DNA from 3 places in the Afifella sp. H1R genome. Region 2 is predicted to be linked to each of the others. Evidence: predicted binding sites of a transcription regulator. Region 2 holds the regulator's gene; each other region holds the start of a gene.
The links. Region 2 encodes LexA, which represses DNA repair genes until DNA is damaged. Its sites were predicted from a motif close to TGTTCNNNNTGTGTTCNG; they were not measured.
Positions count from the first base shown of each region.

Region 1: a site for LexA is predicted at 3,513-3,530, ahead of L0F51_RS15130 (YifB family Mg chelatase-like AAA ATPase). Genes of this name have one in related genera too.
Region 3: a site for LexA is predicted at 2,806-2,823, ahead of L0F51_RS07305 (putative DNA modification/repair radical SAM protein). Genes of this name have one in related genera too.

Region 1 is NZ_JAKEDY010000002.1:767,212-774,457, reverse strand. It holds gene L0F51_RS15155 (penicillin-binding protein activator) at 1-82, opposite strand, end outside; gene rsmI (16S rRNA (cytidine(1402)-2'-O)-methyltransferase) at 233-1,096, shown strand; gene L0F51_RS15145 (YraN family protein) at 1,114-1,479, shown strand; gene gshB (glutathione synthase) at 1,570-2,517, shown strand; gene L0F51_RS15135 (YrbL family protein) at 2,552-3,247, opposite strand; gene L0F51_RS15130 (YifB family Mg chelatase-like AAA ATPase) at 3,582-5,114, shown strand; gene L0F51_RS15125 (ABC transporter ATP-binding protein) at 5,276-6,391, opposite strand; gene irrA (iron response transcriptional regulator IrrA) at 6,561-6,992, opposite strand; gene fabA (3-hydroxyacyl-[acyl-carrier-protein] dehydratase FabA) at 7,189-7,246, shown strand, end outside.
Region 2 is NZ_JAKEDY010000001.1:647,055-654,300, reverse strand. It holds gene trpC (indole-3-glycerol phosphate synthase TrpC) at 1-392, shown strand, start outside; gene moaC (cyclic pyranopterin monophosphate synthase MoaC) at 389-871, shown strand; gene glp (gephyrin-like molybdotransferase Glp) at 868-2,073, shown strand; gene lexA (transcriptional repressor LexA) at 2,175-2,888, shown strand; gene L0F51_RS02950 (ComEC/Rec2 family competence protein) at 2,917-5,121, opposite strand; gene gltX (glutamate--tRNA ligase) at 5,219-6,643, shown strand; gene gltA (citrate synthase) at 6,844-7,246, shown strand, end outside.
Region 3 is NZ_JAKEDY010000001.1:1,524,758-1,532,003, reverse strand. It holds gene L0F51_RS07325 (D-tagatose-bisphosphate aldolase, class II, non-catalytic subunit) at 1-343, shown strand, start outside; gene L0F51_RS07320 (NADP-dependent oxidoreductase) at 442-1,455, opposite strand; gene L0F51_RS07315 (flavin reductase family protein) at 1,590-2,147, shown strand; gene L0F51_RS07310 (HD domain-containing protein) at 2,155-2,733, shown strand; gene L0F51_RS07305 (putative DNA modification/repair radical SAM protein) at 2,839-4,050, shown strand; gene L0F51_RS07300 (UdgX family uracil-DNA binding protein) at 4,050-5,525, shown strand; gene L0F51_RS07295 (LrgB family protein) at 5,574-6,281, opposite strand; gene L0F51_RS07290 (CidA/LrgA family protein) at 6,265-6,687, opposite strand; gene L0F51_RS07285 (LysR family transcriptional regulator) at 6,779-7,246, shown strand, end outside.

The DNA.
Region 1 (7,246 bases), on a different contig from region 2:
CGTTCCCCGACATCGAGGTGCATCCCGCCAGAAACAGGAAAACGAGAGCTGTCGCGAACCAGCCGAAAAGGCCATTCGGCATCGAAAAATTTCGCCTGAACACGTCGTCTCTCCCGCCCGGAATGGTTGCCAGGCCCCCTTTTGGATCCTAGGCATTCGTCATAAGCGGCGCGTGGCGCCGTCTCAAGGGCAGCCGCAGAGAATGGCCGGAGACAGAGATAGAATTTTCGTCATGCGGGGCCACGAACTGACGGCGCCGCATCTCGAGCCGGGCCTCTATGTCACGGCAACGCCGATCGGTCATCTCGGCGACATCACCATTCGCGCGCTGGAGGTTCTGGCCGCGGCCGATGTGATCGCGGCGGAAGACACCCGGGTCACCCGCAAACTTCTGTCGCGCTACGGCATCACCAGCCGCCTCACCGCCTATCACGAACATTCCCATCCCGATGTCGACGACCGCCTCGTGAAGCTGATGGCGGAGGGCGAGGCCGTGGCGCTCGTCACGGATGCCGGCACGCCGGTCGTCTCCGATCCCGGCACGCGGCTCGTCGCGCGTGCGGTCGCCGAAGGTGTTGCCGTCCATCCGATCCCCGGCGCCTCGAGCCTCACCGCGGCCTTGAGCGTTGCCGGGATTTCGGCCGAGGCGACGCTCTTTCTGGGTTTTCTGCCGGCGAAGGAGAAAGCCCGGCGCGACGCGCTTCGGCGGCTCGCCGATCTTCCCTTCGCCCTCGTTCTTCTGGAAGCGCCGCATCGGCTCCAGGCCTTCGCCCGCGACGCAAACGAGATCCTCGGAGATCGGCCCGTCTGTCTGTGCCGGGAGATGACGAAGCTGCACGAGACGTTCCTGCGTGGTTCGCTCGCCGATCTTGCCGACGCGGCGGGCGAACAGGACAAAGGCGAGATTGTCGTCGTGATCGGGCCCCCAGCCCCCAGGGAGGCGGGTGAAGGCTTCGATGAGGCCGATCTGGACCGCATGCTCGCCGAGCGTCTCGGCACGATGGGGGTCAAGGATGCCGCCCGCGAGGTTGCGGAGGAAACCGGCCTGCCGCGGCGCGCGCTCTATCAGCGTGCGCTGTCGCTCGGCAAGGAGTGAGAGACGGGGGGCACTGAATGAGCGAGAAGCGGCGCCGGGCCTACCGACAGGGCCATATGGCCGAGATGGCGGCGGCGCTCTTCCTCATGATGAAGGGGTATAGGATCCTCGCACGCCGCTACCGGACGCCACTTGGCGAGATCGATCTCATTGCCCGTCGCGGCCGCACCGTCGCCTTCGTCGAGGTGAAGCTTCGCGGTGAAAGAGCAGCGGCAGACTGGGCGCTTACCCCACGCAGCGAAAGGCGCATCGGCGCCGCCGCAAGCGTTTGGACCTCGCGGCATCCCGCCGCCATGCAATTCACGCAGCGCTTCGATCTCGTTCTCGTTTCGCCTTTTCGTTTGCCTCGGCATCTTGCGGACGCCTTTCGCCCTCCCAATTGAATGCCTCCGGCCACTCGATTGCATCGGGCCACTTGATTGCATCGGGAATGAAGCGCGGCTAACGCAGAAGCCAGAAGAACGGAGAGACCAATGGCCCTTTCAGTCGCAGTGCAGATGGATCCGATCGCTCAGATCGATATTCGCGGCGATACTACCTTCGCGCTGATGCTGGAGGCGCAAAAGCGCGGCCACAGCCTCTTCTATTACGAGCCGCGGCACCTTTCGATGGAAGCCGGCCGCGTCTTTGCCCGCATGCGGGCGGTGAGCGTTGCCGACGAGGTCGGCCGCCATTACGAGCTCGACGAGGCGGATCAGCAGCTCGGGCTCGAAGATTTCGATGTCGTCCTGATGCGTCAGGATCCGCCCTTCGACATGGCTTATATCTCGGCGACGCATCTCTTGGAGCGCGTTCACCCGAAGACCCTCGTCGTCAACGATCCGGCCCATGTGCGCAACGCGCCGGAAAAACTCTTCGTCACCGAATTTTCCGATCTGATGCCCGAGACGTTGATCTCCCGCGACATCGCAGCGATCCGCGCCTTCCGCGAAAAGCACCGCGACATCATCTTGAAGCCGCTCTACGGCAATGGTGGTGCCGCCGTTTTCCGCATCAGCGAGGGGGACGAAAACCTGTCCTCGCTGATCGAACTTTTCGAAACGACCTTCCGCGAGCCCTTCGTCGTGCAGCGCTATCTGCCGGAGATCCGCAAGGGCGACAAACGCATCATCATCGTCGACGGCGAGCCCGCCGGTGCGATCAACCGGATCCCGGCGGTGGGTGATGCGCGCTCGAACATGCATGTCGGCGGCAAGGCTGTCGCCGCCGATCTCACCGACCGCGACCGCGAAATCTGCGCGCGCATTGGCCCGGAACTCAAGGCGCGCGGCTTCATTCTCGTCGGCATCGACGTGATCGGCGACGTGATGACGGAGATCAACGTCACCTCGCCGACAGGCATCCGCGAGTTGCAGCGTTTTTCGGATATCGATGCGGCTGCGATGGTGTGGGACGCGATCGAACAGCGCTGCGTGGGCTGACGGGCGGGGCAGAACCCCCGCCCTCAAGCCTGGCTCAGTCGAGAAGCGAGACGGCCGACGGCATCACCTCGCCGGCGACGAAGCCGTGAATGCGGGCGACGAAATCGTCGACCTTGCGCAACACCTTGCGTTCTTGCGACGCGTCGGTGCGCAGGAAGAACGGGCAATAATTGGTCGTGCCGAAATCGTCGATGAGGACGAGCCGGCGGATTTGGCCGTCGATGTCTTCCTGGACGAGAACATTGCACAACATGATTTTTCGCGTCGGCACGCGATAGGTGACGAGATGGTCGCAAAACGTCTCAACGGCCGCCTGACATTCCGGCGAATAGCCGTGGATCGTCAGATAGCTTTCGAGCGTGCGTGAGATCTCGCCGTCGCCGTCGCGAATGAGCTCCACCGAGAGCCCCATCCCGAGGCTTGTCCGTAGGAAGCCGAACTGCCGCGCAACATGCGCGAAGGCTGCCTCGCCGCGGACCTGGCCGAGGCGGCGCAGAATGTGCTCGTCCTGACGGTTGTCGTCGAAGCGCACGAGCGGTCGCAGACGCTTCCACGCGGCCTTTGACCGGCGCTGGTCGGCCAGCGTGTAATCCGGTCGCCGCACCTTGATCCCGCGATCTTTGCGTGAGGGATCGACAAAGCAGAGCCGTCGACCTCCGCGCGCAAACGGGATCGCCCGGCTGAGATTGACGATGCCCGCCTCGGACCGCCGGTCCGCTTGCGCGTGCATCGTTTCCGGTCCGGCGACGAACGCCCAAACCGGCGCAAAAAACGCCCTTAGGCGCGCCGAAGCGCGCCTCTTTTCAATCGAATCGCAGACCATGTGCCCCGGCCGCCTGTTCGCACCCGCAGCGTCGATCCGCCGCGAATGTTATGTATTTGTCATAAAGTCCGCGGGCGTGACGGTTTCAAGGACTGGGGGCCCGGAAACGCAAAAAAGTGACTGATGCGTTTCATATTGTTTCTCTTGCGCAACAGGTGCGCCTCTCGGATCGTGTTCCTTTTTCGTTCTTGTCATCCTCCAAAAGCTGAGTCATTCTGCAATCAGAACGGGGGTGGGGACGATGGTTTCTCGCGTTACGACAGTGGCTTTTCGCGGGGTCGAGGCGATCCCCGTCGATGTCCAGGTGCTGATCGCGCCGGGGCGCACGCTCTTCAACATTGTCGGCCTGCCCGACAAGGCGGTGGCGGAAAGTCGAGAACGTGTGCAGGCGGCGATTCATGCGTCGGGTCTCGCGCTTCCGGCCAAGCGCATCACCGTCAATCTCGCCCCGGCAGACCTTCCGAAAGAAGGCAGCCATTATGATCTGCCGATCGCGCTTGCCCTGATGGCGGCGATGGGCGCCATTCCGGGCGATGCCGTCAGCGATCATGTGGTGCTTGGGGAACTCGGCCTCGACGGTCGCATCGAAGCGGTGGCGGGTGTGCTGCCGGCCGCCATCAGTGCCAATGCGCTGAAGAAGGGGCTCATCTGCCCCGCCACCTGCGGCGGGGAGGCTGCGTGGGCCGGTGAAGAACTCGCCATTCTGGCGCCGAAGAGCCTGATTGCGCTCGCCAATCACATCGCCGGCAGTCAGGTCCTGTCCCAGCCCAAGCCCGCACTTCGCGCCGCGAGCGAGGCCCTTCCCGATCTCTCAGAGATCCGCGGTCAGGAGAGCGCCAAACGGGCGTTGGAGATTGCCGCAGCCGGTGGCCACAACATGCTGATGATCGGCCCTCCGGGGGCCGGCAAATCGATGCTGGCGAGCCGGCTGCCTTCGATCTTGCCGCCGCTTGCGCCGCGCGAACTCCTCGACGTGTCGATGATCTCCTCGATCGCGGGGACACTTGCCGGCGGGCGGCTGTCGAGCCAGCGACCCTATCGGGCGCCACACCATTCGGCCTCCATGGCGGCGATGGTCGGCGGCGGCATCAATGCGCGTCCGGGCGAGGTGTCGCTTGCCCATCACGGCGTGCTCTTCCTCGATGAATTGCCGGAATTCACGCCGGCCGTGCTGGATTCGCTGCGCCAGCCGCTCGAAACCGGCGAAGCCGTCATCGCGCGCGCCAATCACCGGGTCACCTACCCGGCTGAGTTTCAATTGATTGCGGCGATGAACCCGTGTCGCTGCGGTATGGCGGGCGAGCCCGGGCATACCTGCCGGCGCGGCGCCCGTTGTGCGGCCGATTATCAGGCCCGGCTCTCAGGGCCTTTGATCGACCGCATCGATCTTCGCATCGAGGTGCCGGCACTCTCCGCCATCGATCTGATCGGGCCGGCCGAGGCGGAGCCGAGTGCGGCCGTGCGCGAGCGTGTGGCGGCGGCGCGTGCGATGCAGGCGGAGCGCTACATGTCCCGCGGCCTGCCGGGCCTGCGCATCAATGCGCGCGCCGGCAGTCGCGTGGTGGAAGATGTCGCAGCTCCGGACGAGGCCGGTGCCCGTCTCATTCGCGATGCCGCGGAAGCGATGGGCTTATCGGCGCGCGGCTACCACCGCGTCCTCAAGGTCGCGCGCACGCTCGCCGACCTCGACCAGGAGGAAAAGGTGCGCCGCATCCATGTGGCGGAGGCCTTGAGCTACCGCCAGAGCGCGTCTCTGCTTGCCGCGGCCGCATGAGGCGCGCATCCGCGGAAAAGCCGCGGAAACCAAAGGCCGAGTGATGCCGAAAAGGGGCGCTCGAGCCTCTTCCCGCGATCATCCGCAGGGGGGATGAGCGGCGCCATGCGTCCTCGCCCGAGCGTGATCGCCCGTGTGGCACGTCCGCGAAAAACGGCCGGTCAGGCGGCTTTCTGCACTCGTTGGTGTCGAAGAGCCCGGCCGTTTGCGTCGAAGAGCTGCAAATCTTCGGCATTGGCAGCAAGACGCACGCTTTCGCCGCGCTCGACCGCCACTTCGCCGGCAAGTTTCGCCACCACGGGATCGTCTTGGCGGCCGATATCGACGTAGACGAGCGTGACCTCGCCCAGAAGCTCCACCAGCGTCACCTCGCCTTCGATCAATGTGGCCTCGCCGGCTTCCGCGAGGCGGAGGCTTTCCGGTCGGACACCGAGATGACCAGGGCCTTGTGGGATGGCGATCCCCTCGGAGCGTGGGAGAGTGAGGTCTCTGCCGCCTTCGGGTGCGACCCGCAGCCCGTCCTGCGTGGTGCTGAAGGTGGCAGCTAGAATGTTCATGGCGGGCGAGCCGATGAACTTCGCCACGAACAAATTGTCTGGCCGGTGGTAGAGCTCCAACGGCGTGCCGACCTGCTCGACCCGGCCTTTGTTCAACACGACGATGCGGTCGGCGAGCGTCATCGCCTCCACCTGGTCGTGGGTCACGTAGATCATGGTCGTGTCGGGCATCTTCTCGTGCAAACGGGCGATCTCGATGCGCGTCTGCACGCGCAGCGCCGCATCGAGGTTCGATAAGGGCTCGTCGAAGAGAAAGACCGCCGGGTCCCGGGTGATCGCGCGCCCGATCGCCACGCGCTGGCGCTGGCCCCCGGAAAGCTCCTTCGGCAGCCGGTCGAGATAGGGCTCGATCTGGAGAATGCGCGCCGCCTCGCGAACCCGCTTGTCCACCGCATCGCGCCCGGCCCCTTTGTCGAGGCGGAGCCCGAAGGCCATGTTGTCGTACACGCTCATATGCGGATAGAGCGCGTAGGATTGGAACACCATGGCGATGCCGCGCTCCTTCGGAGTGCGGTCGTTGACGATCTCTCCGCCGATTTCGAGCGTGCCGCGCGTGATGTCTTCAAGCCCGGCGATCACGCGCAAAAGCGTGGATTTGCCGCAACCGGATGGGCCGACGAAGACGACGAATTCCCCATCCTCGATATCGAGGTTGATGCCCTCGAGCACTTTGACCTTGCCGAAGGCCTTATCGACGCCGCTAAGCCTGACATTTGCCATCGAAGCTCCTCCCATTTGACGACCGATCGCCGTTCAGCGAAGGCGCCGCCGGCCCTTCGCTTCAAGCAATTGTCTGGGAAACGCCCGATGGGGCGAGAGGCTGCAGCTCCGTCCGGCGCAAAGCTCTCTTAGGCCGCTACGCCTGAGGAATTGCGACCTGGCTTTCGTCTCAGGCGTCTGTCCGGCGACGCACCCGCACCACGACCTCGACGGCGGTGATTTCCATGCCTTCGGGGGGCTCGGGAACGTGCGTCAGGCTCACTGGACCATCGATATCGATAAGGGAATTGTCCCCTTCGACGAAGAAATGGTGGTGGTCGGACACGTTCGTGTCGAAATAGGTCCGCGCCCCATCGACTGCGACTTCTCGCAGCAGCCCGGCTTCGGTGAACTGATGCAGGGTGTTGTAGATCGTCGCAAGCGAGACCGGCACCCGCATCAGTTGCGCTTCCTCGTGCAGAAGCTCTGCGGAAATATGCCGATCACCCTTCTTGAACAGCAAGCCGGCCAGGGCCACACGCTGTCTCGTCGGCCGCAGACCGGCACGACGCAGCCAACGGGTCAGCTGCTCAGGCGAATTGTGGTTGTGTATAGCCGTCATGTCAGCTCGCTCTCGGCAGTCAAAGAGTTTATAGGACGCTGCCTTTAGCCCTATATGCGAATTTGTATCGTTCTGACAACTCTGACGCTGTGTCGCTGTTGCCGCGCGGCTCGGTTTCGCTACGCGGCGCGGTATGTTAGGTAGCGGGTTGTCGTTAAGGAACCCAAATGACCCGCCTCACAGAAAGACCAATGCAATGAATGAGCGGCGCAGCCATTTCGAGTATGAGGACCTTCTTGCCTGCGGGCGGGGAG
Region 2 (7,246 bases):
TCTTGATCATCATGGCTGCGGTCTCCGACGATGAAGCAAAAGCCCTCGAAGACAGCGCCTTCGAATATGGCATGGATGTGCTTGTCGAAGTCCATAACGAGCCGGAGCTCGAGCGCGCGCTCACCCTCGCTTCGCCGATGATCGGGATCAACAACCGGGATCTGCGCAGTTTTCACACCGATCTGGCGACCTCCGAACGGCTTGCGAAACTGATTCCGGAAGATCGGCTAATTGTCGGAGAAAGCGGTATTTTTTCGCCTGCGGATATCGCTCGCCTGAAAGCCTGCCGCATCCACGCCTTCCTCGTCGGCGAAAGCCTGATGCGCTCCGAGGACGTGACCGAGGCAACCCGTCGGCTCCTCGCCTCACCGGCTCCGCAGGCCACCGGATGAAAGATCACCTCACCCATCTTTCCGACGATGGGCGCGCGGAAATGGTCGATGTCGGAGACAAGGCGCTGACGACGCGCATCGCCGTCGCGAGCGGAAGCGTTCGCATGGCGCCGGAGACACTGCGCCTCATTCGCGATGGGGACATGAAGAAGGGCGACGTCATCGCGACCGCGCGTATTGCCGGCGTGATGGCGGCCAAGCGCACTTCCGATCTCATCCCGCTCTGTCATCCTCTGGCTTTGTCGAAGATCGCCGTCGATATTCTGCCCGACGAGAAGCTTCCCGGGCTCCGCGTTCGGGCGATGGCACGTGTGGATGCCAAGACGGGGGTCGAAATGGAAGCGCTCACAGCGGTTTCCGTCGCCTGTCTCACCATCTACGACATGGCGAAGGCCGTCGACCGGGCCATGACGATTGGCGATATTCGCCTGGAGGAGAAGAGCGGCGGCGCTTCCGGCGATTGGCGTTTCGACACATGAGCCTGATTTCCGTCGAGGATGCCGTTGCCCGTATGCTCAAAGGCGTCACGCGCCTCGGGGAAGAGAGTGTCCCCCTGACGGAAGCACGCGGCCGGGTGCTTGCGCGCGATCTTGCAGCGAGACGTAACCAACCGCCGTTCCGTGCGTCTGCGATGGATGGCTATGCCGTACGCGCTGACGATACGCCCTCAGGCGCATGGCTGCGCCAGATCGGCGAAGCACGCGCGGGCTCCCATTTTGCCGGGACGCTCGGGACGGGCGAGACGGTTCGCATTTTCACGGGAGCGCCTGTCCCCGACGGGGCCGATGCCATCCTCATTCAGGAAAACGCCCGCGCCGACGGCGACCGCATCGAGGTTCTGGAGCCGGTGGCGTCAGGCCGACACATACGCGCCGCGGCCTTCGACTTCCGGGAGGGCGAGACGCTTCTTCATGCCGGACGCCGGATCGGAACGCGCGAAACGGCGCTTGCCGCAGCGATGAACCATGCAATCGTTCCGGTACGCCAGAGGCCAATCGTGGCCATCCTTTCGACAGGAGACGAACTCGTCGAACCCGGAGAGGAACCCGGACCGGATCAGATCGTCTCCTCGAACGGCGTGGCGATTGCCTCAATGGTTTCCGCCTGCGGCGGTCTCGCGCGGGATCTCGGCGTCGCCGTCGACGACAAACAAGCGATTGCCAATGCTGCAGCAGGCGCGGCGGATGCCGATATCCTGGTGGTGATCGGCGGCGCCTCGGTCGGCGACCACGATCTCGTCCAACCGGCGCTCGCCGAACAAGGTCTCAAGGTCGATTTCTGGCGCGTCGCCATGCGGCCGGGCAAACCGGTCATGTTCGGTACGCTCGGGCGCACCCGGGTGCTCGGCCTGCCCGGAAACCCCGTCTCCGCCCTCATTTGCGCACTCGTCTTTCTGAAGCCTCTTATCGGGGCGATGCAGGGCGCCGAAGGCAACGAGCCAACGCGCCTGTTGCCGCTTGCAGCAGCGTTGCCCGAGGTCGGCAACCGCCAGCAATATCTGCGGGCGCGCTTCGTCGAATGGCAGGGGCGGACAGCCGTCACGGTCGCTGACGAGCAGGATTCGTCTCTTCTTGCGACGCTTGCCCGTTCGGACGCCCTCATCATTCGCCCTCCCTTTGCTCCGGCGGCCCGGACGGGCGATGTGGTTGCCGTCATCGATCTCGCGCAAGCCCTCTCGTAAACCCGCGCGCGGCCCCCAAGGCTTGTGGAACACGCCATGAACAGGTAGTGTGCGTTCGTGATTTGTACACGAGACGCGACTCGCATCGCGAGGGGACGGCAATGCTGACAAAGAAGCAGCTCGAGCTTCTGCTCTTCATCAATGAAAGACTGAAGGAATCGGGCGTGCCGCCCTCGTTCGACGAGATGAAGGACGCGCTCGATCTGAAGTCGAAATCCGGAATTCATCGCCTCATCACCGCCCTGGAGGAGCGTGGCTTCATCAAGCGGCTGCCGAATCGGGCACGCGCGCTGGAAGTTCTGCGCCTTCCCGACGCGGTCAATCCGAGTTTCGGGCGACCGCAGCAGCGTGGCTTCACGCCGAGCGTGATCGAAGGCCGGCTCGGCAAGGCGCCACAACCCGTTGAGGAAGAAGCGTTCGAAGAGAGTGAGCGAGGCGCGAGCGTCCCGGTCATGGGGCGGATTGCAGCCGGCGTTCCGATCTCCGCCATTCAGAACCAGAGCCATTCCATCATCGTGCCGCCGGACCTCCTTTCGAAGGGCGAGCATTTCGCGCTCGAGGTGCGCGGCGATTCCATGATCGAGGCCGGCATTCTCGACGGGGACACCGTGGTCATCCGTCGTCAGGACAGTGCCGACAGCGGAGATGTGGTGGTGGCGCTGATCGACGACGAAGAGGCGACCTTGAAGCGTCTGCGCCGCAAAGGTGCATCGATTGCGCTCGAGGCTGCCAATCCCGCCTACGAGACCCGCATCTTCGGTCCGGACAGGGTCCGCATCCAGGGTCGCCTCGTGGGGCTTTTGCGCCGCTACTGAGCGCTTCTCAGCCTTTCTGGCCTCGACGTCATCTGAGTGCCGGCGACCCCTGCCACGGTCGCCGGATGGATGGGCGTGATGTGCGAAGTTCAAGGTGCGGAGCTACACCGTCCGGGTGTTTGCTCTCCATAAAAAGCGCGTGCGCTCCATGGGTGGCGAGCGCGGAGCGGTCGATGACGATGCGCGCCGCGCAATCTCTCGGCGCGCGCAGTTGCGTGACGATAATCTCGGCGCGGCGGCAATCTTCCGAAAAAGCCACCGGATCGGTGACGCGCGAGAGGGTCAGTCCTTCGGGCATCTCCAGAACGCAGGCTTCGGCGTCGCAACGAAAGCCTGACGTTCCCGCGGCTTCCGCCTCCGGCTCGCCCTCGCGCCAGACATCGTCAAGGAAAGAGCCTTGCCGCGCGCCAACGATTTGGAGGTGTCCGGCGACGTCACGGGCAGCAACCGCCCTCCCCGCCTCATCCACCAGAAGGTCGGGCCTGGCGCCAAGAAGCCATGCAAGCAGCGCCCCCAGCAAGAGTGGCGCGACGCCGTAGAGGCGCAGCTGCGATCGCCAGAGGCTGAGCCACAGAAGCCCGCCGCACATCAGAATGAGCGCGATCGCGGGAAACGGCGGGACGATAACGGTGGCGCCCGACAATGACGCCACGAAATGCGCCGAAGCGAGGACGAGATCGATGCCCCAGGCCATGACGGTCAACGGCACGGTTTCCAGACCGAACGGCATCGCAATCAGGCTGATGAGCCCCGCCGGCATCACGATGAGCGAGACGAGCGGCATCGCAATGAGATTGCCGAGGAGCGAGTAGGACGCGAGCCGTCCGAAATGGAAAGCCGCGAACGGCGATGTGGCGAGACCGGCGACGAGCGTGGTCAAGCCGACCGCACCGATCGCCACGACAGGCCTGCGGAGAAGTCGCGAGAGCCCGCGGGCGGGTTCAGCAAGATCCTGGCGCGGACGGTCGCGCCAGGCTTCCCAGGCCGCCACCAAGGCGGCGACGGCCAGAAAGGACATCTGGAAGCCCGGTTCGAGCACACTCTCAGGCTGGAGCGCGACGACCACGAAAGCTGCAATCGCGAGGTTGCGCAGCGAGAGAGCAGGACGATCCAGAAAGACGGCCGTCAGCATGACCGCAAGCATCACGAAGGCGCGGATCGTCGCCACGTTGCCGCCGGAGATCGACAAATAGAAGGCGCCGACGGCGAGCGCGACGGCCGCTGCGATCTTTCGGATCGGGAGAACGAGCGCCATATGTTCCGACAACGCCAGCACCGCCCGCACGAGCCAGAAGGCCGTGCCGGCGATCAGCATCATATGCAGGCCCGAAATCGCAAGAATATGCGCAAGCCCCGCGATCCGCAGAGCGTCGACGTCCGCATCCGCGATCTTGCCGCGATCGCCGACGAGAAGCGCTGCCGCGATTGCGGCGGGCGGACCTGCCACCGCGTCGGTGATCCGCTCTGCGATCGCTCGGCGGATGGCCGCAATCGCCAGGAACACATGGACGCCGCTCGGTGGTTCGACGACCGTCAGAGTGCCGAAGACAAAACCGGATGCGCCGATCCCATCGAAAAACGCCGCCCGAGCAGGATCGTAGCCCCCAGGGATCGCCGGGCCCGGCAGCGGTGCGAGCCGCGCCGCCCCTTTCACGGTTGCGCCAATCGGCGGCAGATCGGTGCGCAAGGTAAGCCGGACCCTGTGCGGCGTCTCTTCGGCAGAAAGACGCTCAATGCGCACCTGGTCGAGGACCACCCGCGGCGTTCGTTCAGCGCGGGTTTCGACAGCCACCACCCGGCCGGTCACTTCACTGCTCAGCGGATGTTCGAGCACCGGCGCGCGAAGGCTTTCAACGCGAAGCTTGCCTGCCGACATCCCGGCCAGAAAACAGGCGAGGAGCACCAACGGATAGGCGCCGCCACCGCGCCACCACGCGAGGCACGCGGCACCCGCCGCAGCCAAGGCTGCGGGCAGAAGCGCGGAAAGCAACGGCTCGCGCGGCAAAATGAAATAGGCGGCGGCGCCACAAGAAAAGCCGACAGCCAGGAAGAGAAAGCCGCGCCGCTCCTCGAAATCGCGGGTAGCCTGTGCTCTGAGATGCGCGGTGCGAGACGCCACGCCGTAGCCGAAGCGCCTGAGCCGGCCAGGCGGCAAGAAGCCTTCGATACGGCGATCGTCGTGCGAAGGCCGCTCCCCATCCGCCGCGCTTGACTGTCCGCCGCTCGGTTCCATGCTTGCAAGCACCCGGCGCTGTGGCTAGACCGAGCCCATCTTACACGCGGGCCGGGCATCCACCAATCGCCCCGCCCTTTTGCCAGCCAAAACCACCATGTCATCTCATCCGATTACCCGCTTTGCTCCCTCGCCAACCGGCTTTTTACACATTGGCGGCGCACGCACGGCGCTCTTCAATTGGCTCTATGCGCGGGGCCGCGGCGGTAAAATGCTGCTCAGGATCGAGGACACCGATCGCCAGCGCTCGACCGATGCTGCCATTGCGGCCATCCTGGACGGGCTCTCCTGGCTCGGCCTCGATTGGGACGGTGAACCGATCTCACAATTCGCCCGCATGGACCGCCATGCAGAGGTGGCCTGGCAGCTCGTTGAGAGCGGCCATGCCTATCGCTGCTATGCCTCCCAGGAAGAGCTGGCGGAGATGCGCGAGACGGCACGCGCCGAGGGTCGCCCGCCCCGTTATGACGCGCGCTGGCGCGACCGCGATCCGTCCGAAGCGCCGGAAGGCATCAAGCCGGTCATCCGCATCAAGGCTCCGCAGGACGGAGAGACGGTCATCGAGGATCACGTTCAGGGCCGCGTCACGTTCCCGAACCGCGACCTCGACGATTTCATCATCCTGCGCTCGGACGGAACGCCCACCTACATGCTGGCCGTCGTCGTCGACGATCACGATATGGGCGTCACGCACGTCATTCGCGGCGACGATCATCTCACCAATGCCGCCAGACAGGGCATCATCTACGAAGCGCTCGGATGGCAGGTGCCGCAATGGGCGCATATCCCGCTCATTCACGGTCCGGACGGCGCCAAGCTCTCCAAACGTCATGGGGCGCTCGGCGTCGAAGCGTATCGGGCGATGGGCTACCTGCCTGAGGCGCTCCGCAACTATCTCGCACGCCTCGGCTGGGGCCATGGCGACGAGGAGATCTTCTCCTCCGAGCAGGCGACGGAATGGTTCGATCTCGACGCGATCGGCAAGGGCGCGGCGCGCTTCGACTTCGTCAAACTGCAAAATCTGAACGGGCATTATATCCGCCAGGCGGACGACGAGCGGCTCGTCGCCGATATGCTCAAAATCCTCCCCGAGATCGAGACGCCGCCGGCATTTCCTGCAGAGATGAGTGCGGCGCAGCGTTCGCAGCTCATGCAACTCATGCCGGGTCTAAAAGAGCGTGCGAAGACGCTCGTCGAACTGGCCAACAACGCGGCCTTCCTGTTTGCGGCGCGGCCATTGACGCTCGACACCAAAGCAGAAGGCCTTCTCGACGACGATGCTCGCCGTCGCCTCGGTCTTCTGCGCGATGCCCTCGGCCATTGCGCATGGGAAACCGAGCCCCTGGAAGAAGCGGTCCGCACTCTCGCAGAATCGGAGGGCGTCAAGCTTGGCAAGCTCGCACAGCCGCTGCGCGCCGCACTGACAGGTTCGACGTCCTCGCCGGGGATTTTCGACGTGATGCTTGCCCTCGGACGCGACGAGACGCTCGCCCGCATCGGCGATCAGGCGAGCGCTGCGTAAGCTTCCGGTGGGGCGCTGCCGTGTCAGGCAACGCCCTGCCCTTCACGTAAGCGCAGCGCCCGCTCTCATCTTGCGGTGCAGCGCAAAAGCCGATAGCACTCGGACAGCTAAACATCCACGACGCGGACTCTTCCGGGGGGAGGCGCAGCCCAAGTTGCGCGTGCTGGAGTCTCGTGTCGATCCACAAAGGGGTGAAGTGTATGAGCGACTCCAAGGCGACCTTGAGCATCGGTAATGAGAACTGGGACTTCCCGGTTCGCGAGGGAGTAATCGGGCCATCGGTCGTCGACATCTCTTCGTTGTATCGAGAAACTGGGCGGTTCACCTACGATCCTGGTTTTACCTCAACGGCCGCCTGCGAATCTGAAATCACCTACATCGACGGTGACGAAGGCACCCTTCTTTACCGCGGCTACCCGATCGAGCAGCTTGCCGAACACGGCGATTTTCTCGAAACCTGCTACCTGCTTCTGTACGGTGAATTGCCGACGAAGGAGCAGAAAGCGGACTTCGACTACCGGGTCACGCACCACACGATGGTGCATGAGCAGATGTCGCGCGCCTTCCAGGGTTTCCGCCGCGACGCACATCCGATGGCGATCA
Region 3 (7,246 bases), 880 kb from region 2:
GCTGAAGCACGCGATGGAAGAGGTGCTCGTCGGCGATCCGCGCGAATGGGCGAAATATTACCACGGCAGCGACGCGGAGAAGCGCATCAACCGCCATTTCAGCTATTCCGACCGCATCCGCTATTACTGGCCGCAGCCGAAGGCCGTTGCCGCGGTGACGACGCTCCTGACGCGCCTCAAGGGCCGGCAATTGCCGCTGCCGCTCATCAGCCAGTATCTCGGCGCGCTCTACCCGGCGGTGGCGGACGGACGGCTTGCGGCGACGCCCGAGGCCTTGATCCTCGCCAATATCGACCGCGTCGTGTCCACCTATGCCGCGGCGGCGCGCACGCCCGCCGTGTGATTTTTCAGGCGCTGCGGTCTCGGCCGCAGCGTCTTTCCGTGATGATTGAGCCCCCGCCGCGGCGGGGGCTTTTTTCGTGATGGCGTGTTTTCGTCGGCTCAGGCGACTTTGACGATCAGCTTGCCGAAATTCTTGCCTTCCAGAAGGCCGATGAAGGCGTCCGGCACCTTGTCCAGACCTTCGACGATATCTTCCTTGTAGCGGATGCGTCCGTCCGCGACCCAGCTGCCCATCTCTTTGAGGAAGTCCGGCATCTGATCCTTGAATTCCGTCTGAATGAAGCCGCGGATGGTGAGGCTCTTCGTCAGGATATCGCGCATCAAGCCCGGCAGCTTGTCCGGGCCCTCGAACGGGCCGGTGGCGTTGTATTGCGAGACGAGGCCGCAGACGGGCATGCGCGCATAAAAGTTGAGAAGCGGGCGCACCGCCTCGAAGACGGGGCCGCCGACGTTTTCGAAATAGACGTCGATGCCGTCCGGGCAGGCGGCTTTCAGATCCTCCGCGAAGCTTTCGGAGCGATGGTCGATCGCCGCGTCGAAGCCGAAGTCTTCCGTGAGCGCCCGGCATTTTTCCGGTCCGCCGGCGATGCCGACGGCCCGCGCGCCCTTGATCTTGGCGATCTGGCCGACGGCGGAGCCGACAGGTCCGGTCGCCGCGGCAACGACGACCGTCTCGCCTTCCTTCGGCTTTCCGAGCGTCAGAAGCCCTGCGTAGGCGGTGAAGCCCGGCATGCCGAGCACGCCGACGGCGGTGGTGACGGGCACTTTTTCGGGATCGAGCTTGCGCAGATGAGATGCCTTCGCGACCGCATGGGTCTGCCAGCCGGAATAGGAGAGGACCATGTCGCCGGCTGCGAAATTCGGGTCGCGGCTTTCCACGACCTCCGCCACGGTGCCGCCTTCCATCACGGCGCCGACCTCGACCGGGGCGGCGTAGGATTTCGCCGCGCTCATCCGCCCGCGCATATAGGGATCGAGCGAGAGGTAGCGGACCTTGAGGAGGACTTCACCCTCCTTCGGCGCCGGCACGGGTGCGGTCTCCGTGCGGAAATTCTCTGGCGTTGGCCGGCCCTCGGGGCGTGACGCGAGGAGGATCTGCGTGCTTTCTGTCATGGAATGAACCTGATTGAGATGTGAGTGGATCTGTTGCTCCATCTATGCCGCATGCGTGCCTTGGCGAGGCCTCACCGGGTCTCAGACGGCATTCGGCGGCGGGACGGAGCCATACCATTTCAGGGAGGCGGAGGATGACGGCGGTGAGGAAAATCGATTTCGACGTGTCGGATGTGCGGCGCTATCTCGAGCCCGGGCCGGTCGTGCTCGTCTCGTCCGCCCATCAAGGCGAGCACGACATCATGACGATGGGCTGGCACACGATCATGGAATTCTCGCCCTCACTCGTCGGCTGCATGATCTCCGCCGGCAACCATTCCTTCGAGCTCATCCGTGCGAGCGGCGAATGCGTCATCAATCTGCCGACGACGGCGCTCACCGATACCGTCGTCAAGATCGGCAACACCTCCGGGGAACGGATCGACAAGTTCGAGGAGTTCGGTCTGACGGCCGAGCCGGCCGAGATGGTGGGCGCGCCGATGATCGGCGAATGCCACGCCAATTTCGAATGCCGGCTGTTCGAGGATGCGCTCGTCGGGCGCTACAATTTCTTCGTTTTCGAGGTGGTGAAGGCGCATGTGGCGCCGGAGCCGGAACATCCCGAGACGCTGCATTACAAGGGCGGCGGCATCTTCATGGTGTCCGGCGAGATCATCGACAAGAGCGCGCTCTTCCGTCCGGGCATGCTGTGAGGGGATGATGAGGCAGGAGGACCTTTCCGGCGCGCTCGATTTTCTGCGCGCGGCGGAGCGGCTCAAGGACACGTTCCGCTCCGGCTTCACGGCGGAGGGGAGGCCGGAGAGCACAGCCGCGCACACCTGGCGGCTCGCCCTGATGGCGATCGTTTTCGAAAAGGATTTTGGGACGATCGACTTTTCGCGTCTTCTCAAGATCCTGATCGTGCACGATCTCGGCGAAACCCTGTCGGGCGACGTGCCGGCGGTTGTGCAGATGCCAGGCGAAGAGAAGGCGGCGCAGGAGCGCGCCGATCTTCTGCAACTGACCGCACCGCTCGACCCAGCGCGGCGGCAGGCGATCCTCGATCTCTGGGAGGAGTACGAGGTGGGGGCGACGGCGGAGGCGCGGCTCGCCAAGGGGCTCGATAAGCTCGAGACGATCCTGCAGCACAATCAGGGGCTTAACCCGCCCGACTTCGATTATCGATTCAATCTCGATTATGGGAGGCGCGCGACCGACGCTCATCCTTTGCTTCAAGAGATCCGCGCGGTGCTGGATGCGGAGACGGAGGCGCGGGCCGAAAATTCCCGAGTCGATTGAAGCGGATGGGCTGAACTTCGGAGGTTGTGATTCAGACCGGCTGATTCAGACCGGGCGCCAATTAAGCCTGTTGCGAACAAAAGTAGAACATGGCATCATCCCGGCATGGATGAGAAGCTCGCAACCAAGCTCGGCATTCTGGCGGACGCGGCCAAATATGACGTGTCCTGCGCCTCGTCGGGCGCGCCGAAGCGCAAGGCTGGCAAGAACGGGCTCGGCGCGACGGCGCCGTCCGGCATCTGCCACGCCTTCACGCCGGACGGGCGCTGCGTCTCGCTTCTGAAAATCCTTCTGACGAATTACTGCCTGTTCGACTGCGCCTATTGCATCAACCGGCGCTCCTCGAACGTGCCGCGGGCGCGTTTCTCGGTCGAGGAGGTGGTGCGGCTCACGCTCGAATTCTACAAACGCAACTATATCGAAGGCCTCTTCCTCTCCTCCGGCATCGCGCGCTCGCCCGACCGGACGATGGAGGAGATGATGCGGGTGGCGAAGACGCTCCGGCGCGTCCACGGCTTTCAGGGCTATATCCATCTCAAGGCGATCCCCGAGGCGAGCCCGTGGCTGATCGAGGAGGCGGGGCGGTACGCCGACCGGTTGTCGATCAATCTGGAGCTTGCGAGCGGGGCGAGCCTGAAAGCGCTCGCGCCGGAAAAGAACGACCGGACGATCACCGAGGCGATGGGGCAGATGCATGAGCGCATCTTGGAGGCGCGCGACGAGCGACGGCGTTTCTCGCCGGCCGGGCAGAGCACGCAGGTGATCGTCGGGGCAGACGATGTGAAGGATGTCGCGATCATTCGGGCGAGCGCCAGGCTCTATGACGATTACGCGTTGAAGCGGGTCTATTATTCCGCCTTCAGCCCGATCCCCGAGGCGAGCCTGCTTCTGCCGGCGAAGGCGCCGCCGCTTCGCCGGGAAAACCGGCTTTATCAGGCGGACTGGCTGATGCGGTTTTACGGGTTTTCGGCCGACGAGGTCGCGGAAAGCGGCGAGGACGGCATGCTGGCGCTCGATGTCGATCCGAAGCTCGCCTGGGCGCTGAAGCATCGCGAGCGCTTTCCGGTCGACGTCAATCGGGCGGAGCGGGAGATGCTTTTGCGGGTGCCGGGGCTCGGGCAGCGCGCGGTGGAGCGCATTCTCACCTCGCGCCGGCACCAGAAGCTGCGACTTCCAGATCTCGCGCGGCTGACGGCGGGCCTGAAGCGGGCGCTGCCGTTTCTCGTCACGCCGGACCACCGGCCCGTCTCCCTCATCGACCGGCTCGATCTGCGGCAAAGGCTCGCCGAGCCGGCCCAGCAAATGAGCCTGTTCTGATGACCCGCGTGCGCATCGATATGAAGGCGGGGGCAGATCTCGACGGTTTTCGCCGGGCACTGCGCGTCCTCGTGCGCGACCGGGTCGCGCCGGAGGATGTCGTCTTCGCGGCGGAGGGTGCCCAGGATCTCTTCGGCGCGCCGCTTGCCGGAGAGGCGCCGCCGGTCGTGTTGCCGCGCGCCGTGACACGGCTCATCGCCGATGTCGTCTGTCACCGCGACCACGAGCGCTATGGGCTTCTCTATCGGCTCGTGTGGAGAATTTTGCGCGGCGAGCGCGGGCTTCTCGAGGTGGCGAGCGATCCGCTCGTCTACCGTCTTGCGCGCATGCAGCAGGAGGTGCGGCGCGACATCCACCATATGCATGGCTTTCTGCGCTTTCGCCGTGTGGTGACGGAAGGGGGTGTCACGGCGGGCGAGACTGCGAGCTCGGGCAGCGAGGAAAACGAACGCTTCGTCGCCTATTTCGAGCCGGCGCATTTCACCTTGGCTGCGGCCGCGCCTTTTTTCGCCGAGCGCTTCGCCAATATGGCCTGGTCGATCCTGACGCCCGACGGTTCGCTCCACTGGGACGGCAAAAAGCTCGTCGAAGGGCCGCCGGCGCGCCGCGACCCGGCCGCCGCCGGCGACGGATTCGAAGAGGGGTGGCGCACGTATTATGCGGCGACGTTCAACCCGGCGCGGGCCAATCCCAAATTGATGGCGCAGCATATGCCGCGGCGCTACTGGGCCGACATGCCGGAAGTGGCGGCGATCCCGGAACTCGTCAGCTCCGCGCCGACACGTGTGCGCGAGATGATCGCGCGCGAGGCCGCCGCGTCGCCCAGGCGCGCGCCGGAGAAGGCGCTCCACAAAATGCGTGAGGATCGTCCGAAGAGCCTGCAAGACCTCAACGCGCGGATCGCTGCCTCGGAGCCATTGGTGTCGGGGGCGGTGCCGGGAGCGACGCGTGCGGTGCTCGGCGAGGGCCCTCTAGATGCCGACATCGTCTTTGTCGGCGAGCAGCCGGGCGATCAGGAGGATCGTCAGGGAAGGCCATTTGTCGGGCCGGCCGGCCAGCTTCTTGATCGGGCGATGGCGGAGGCCGGGATCGGGCGCGGCTCGGTTTATCTCACCAATGCCGTGAAGCACTTCAAGTTCGAGATGCGCGGCAAGCGGCGCATCCACCAGAAGCCCACCTTGTCGGAGGTGAAGCATTATCGCTGGTGGTTGATGGCGGAGCTTGAATTTCTATCGCCGCGCCTCGTCGTGGCGCTCGGCGGGACAGCGGCGCTGGCGCTTTCGGGACGACAGGTTTCCGTGACGAAGATGCGCGGCCGGCAGGAGTTTCCGCCTTTTGCCGGCTTCCTCACCGTGCATCCGTCCTATCTTCTGCGACTGCCGGATGCGGAGGCCAAGGCGAGTGCCTACCGTGCCTTCGTCGATGACCTTCGGCAGGTGCGGGAGATTGCGGGCGAGAGACTGAAGGCGGCCTGAAGAGCCGATTTGAGGAGCCGGCCTGAGGCGGCTGCCCGTGGAAGGGGCTCAGAGATAGGGCAGGCCGTGGGCGATCAGCGGTGCGACGAGGACGTTCAAAAGGCCGACGAGCACCATGACGAGGCCGGCAACCGAGCCTTCCTCGTGACCGATTTCGTGGGCCTTGGCAGTGCCGCTCGCATGGGCTGCGACGCCGAAGAGGGCGCCGCGGGCAAGAGCCGATTTGACCGGCAGGATGGTCAGCATCAACTCGCCGAGGATGGCGCCGAAGACGCCGGTCAGGACGACGAAGACGGCGGTGAGGTCGGGGGCGCCGCCGATGTCGGAGGAGACGACCATGGCGAAGGGGGTCGAAACGGAGCGCGGCAGAAGGCTGAGGCGCAGGGCGTCGTCGAGACCGACGAGGCTCGCAAAGGTCCAGCCGGAGAGAATGGCCGTGGTCGTGCCCGCCAGCATGCCGACGACGAGGACCGGCCAGTGGCGCGCGATCAGGGCACGCTGCTCGTAGATCGGCACGGCGAAGGCGACCATGGCGGGCCCGAGCAGGCTGACGAGCCAGCCGGTGGAGCGGATATAATCGCGGTAGGTCTCGTCGGCGGTGACGACGATCAGGATGAGAAGCGCCGGGGTGATCGCGAGCGGCATCAAAAAAGGCTGCCGCCAGCGCAGATAGATGCGCTTCGCCAGAAAATAGGTGCCGATGGTCAGAGCCGACCAGAAGAGGCCGTGGAGCAGGATTTCACTCGAAGAGAGCATTGCGGTCCTCCGCGGCCAGGCGGCGGCGATAATAGAGGTCCGCCGTCAGCGCCGTGACCGCCATGACGGAGGCGGTTCCGGCCAGGATGACGAACAGGATCTTGAGGCCGAGCAGGCCGACGAATTCGCGGTGATCGACGACGGCGAGGACGGCCGGCACAAAGAACAGGATCATCTCCGCCAGAAACCATTGGGCGCCGCGGCGCATGCTGAAAAGGCTGAGACGGCCGGAGATCAAAAGGGCGAGGACGAGCGCCATGCCGATGATGCCGCCGGGCACCGGAAGCCCCGAAAGGCGCACGATCGTCTCCCCGATGCCCCAGAACACGAAGATCGCCGCGATCTGGGCGAGGCGGCTGTTGTGAAGGCTGCGGCGGAAGCGAAGCGCGAGGCTGCGGGGGGTCATCGATCTCTCCTGGAAGGAGCGGCATATAGTTGCACCTGATCAATCGACAAAATGAATTGACTGAATAGGCTTCATTCCGTATCGGAATAATATGGAATTTCGCAATCTGCGGGCTTTCGTCGAAGTGGTCCGCCAAGGCGGTTTCACGCCCGCCGCGAAGGCGCTTTTCGCCACGCAATCGACGATCTCAAAGGCCGTGCGGCAGCTCGAAGACGAGATCGGCCTGCCGCTTCTCGATCGCATCGGCCATCGCAGCCACCTGACCGCGCCGGGCGAGGTGGTCTATCGAAGAGCCGTGAAGCTTCTGGCGGAACGCGAAGATCTCGCGCGCGAGCTCGACGAGATCCGCGGCCTGAAGCAGGGGTCTTTGTCTCTCGGCCTGCCGCCCGTGGCGAGCAGCGCGTTGTTTGCGCCCCTGTTCGCGATCTATCGCCAGCGCTTTCCGGGCATCGATGTGCGCCTCGTCGAGCATGGCAGCGACCGGCTGGAGGAGATGCTGCGGACGGGCGAAATCGAAATGGCCGCCTCGCTTCTTCCTTTCGGGGAGGATTTCGAATGG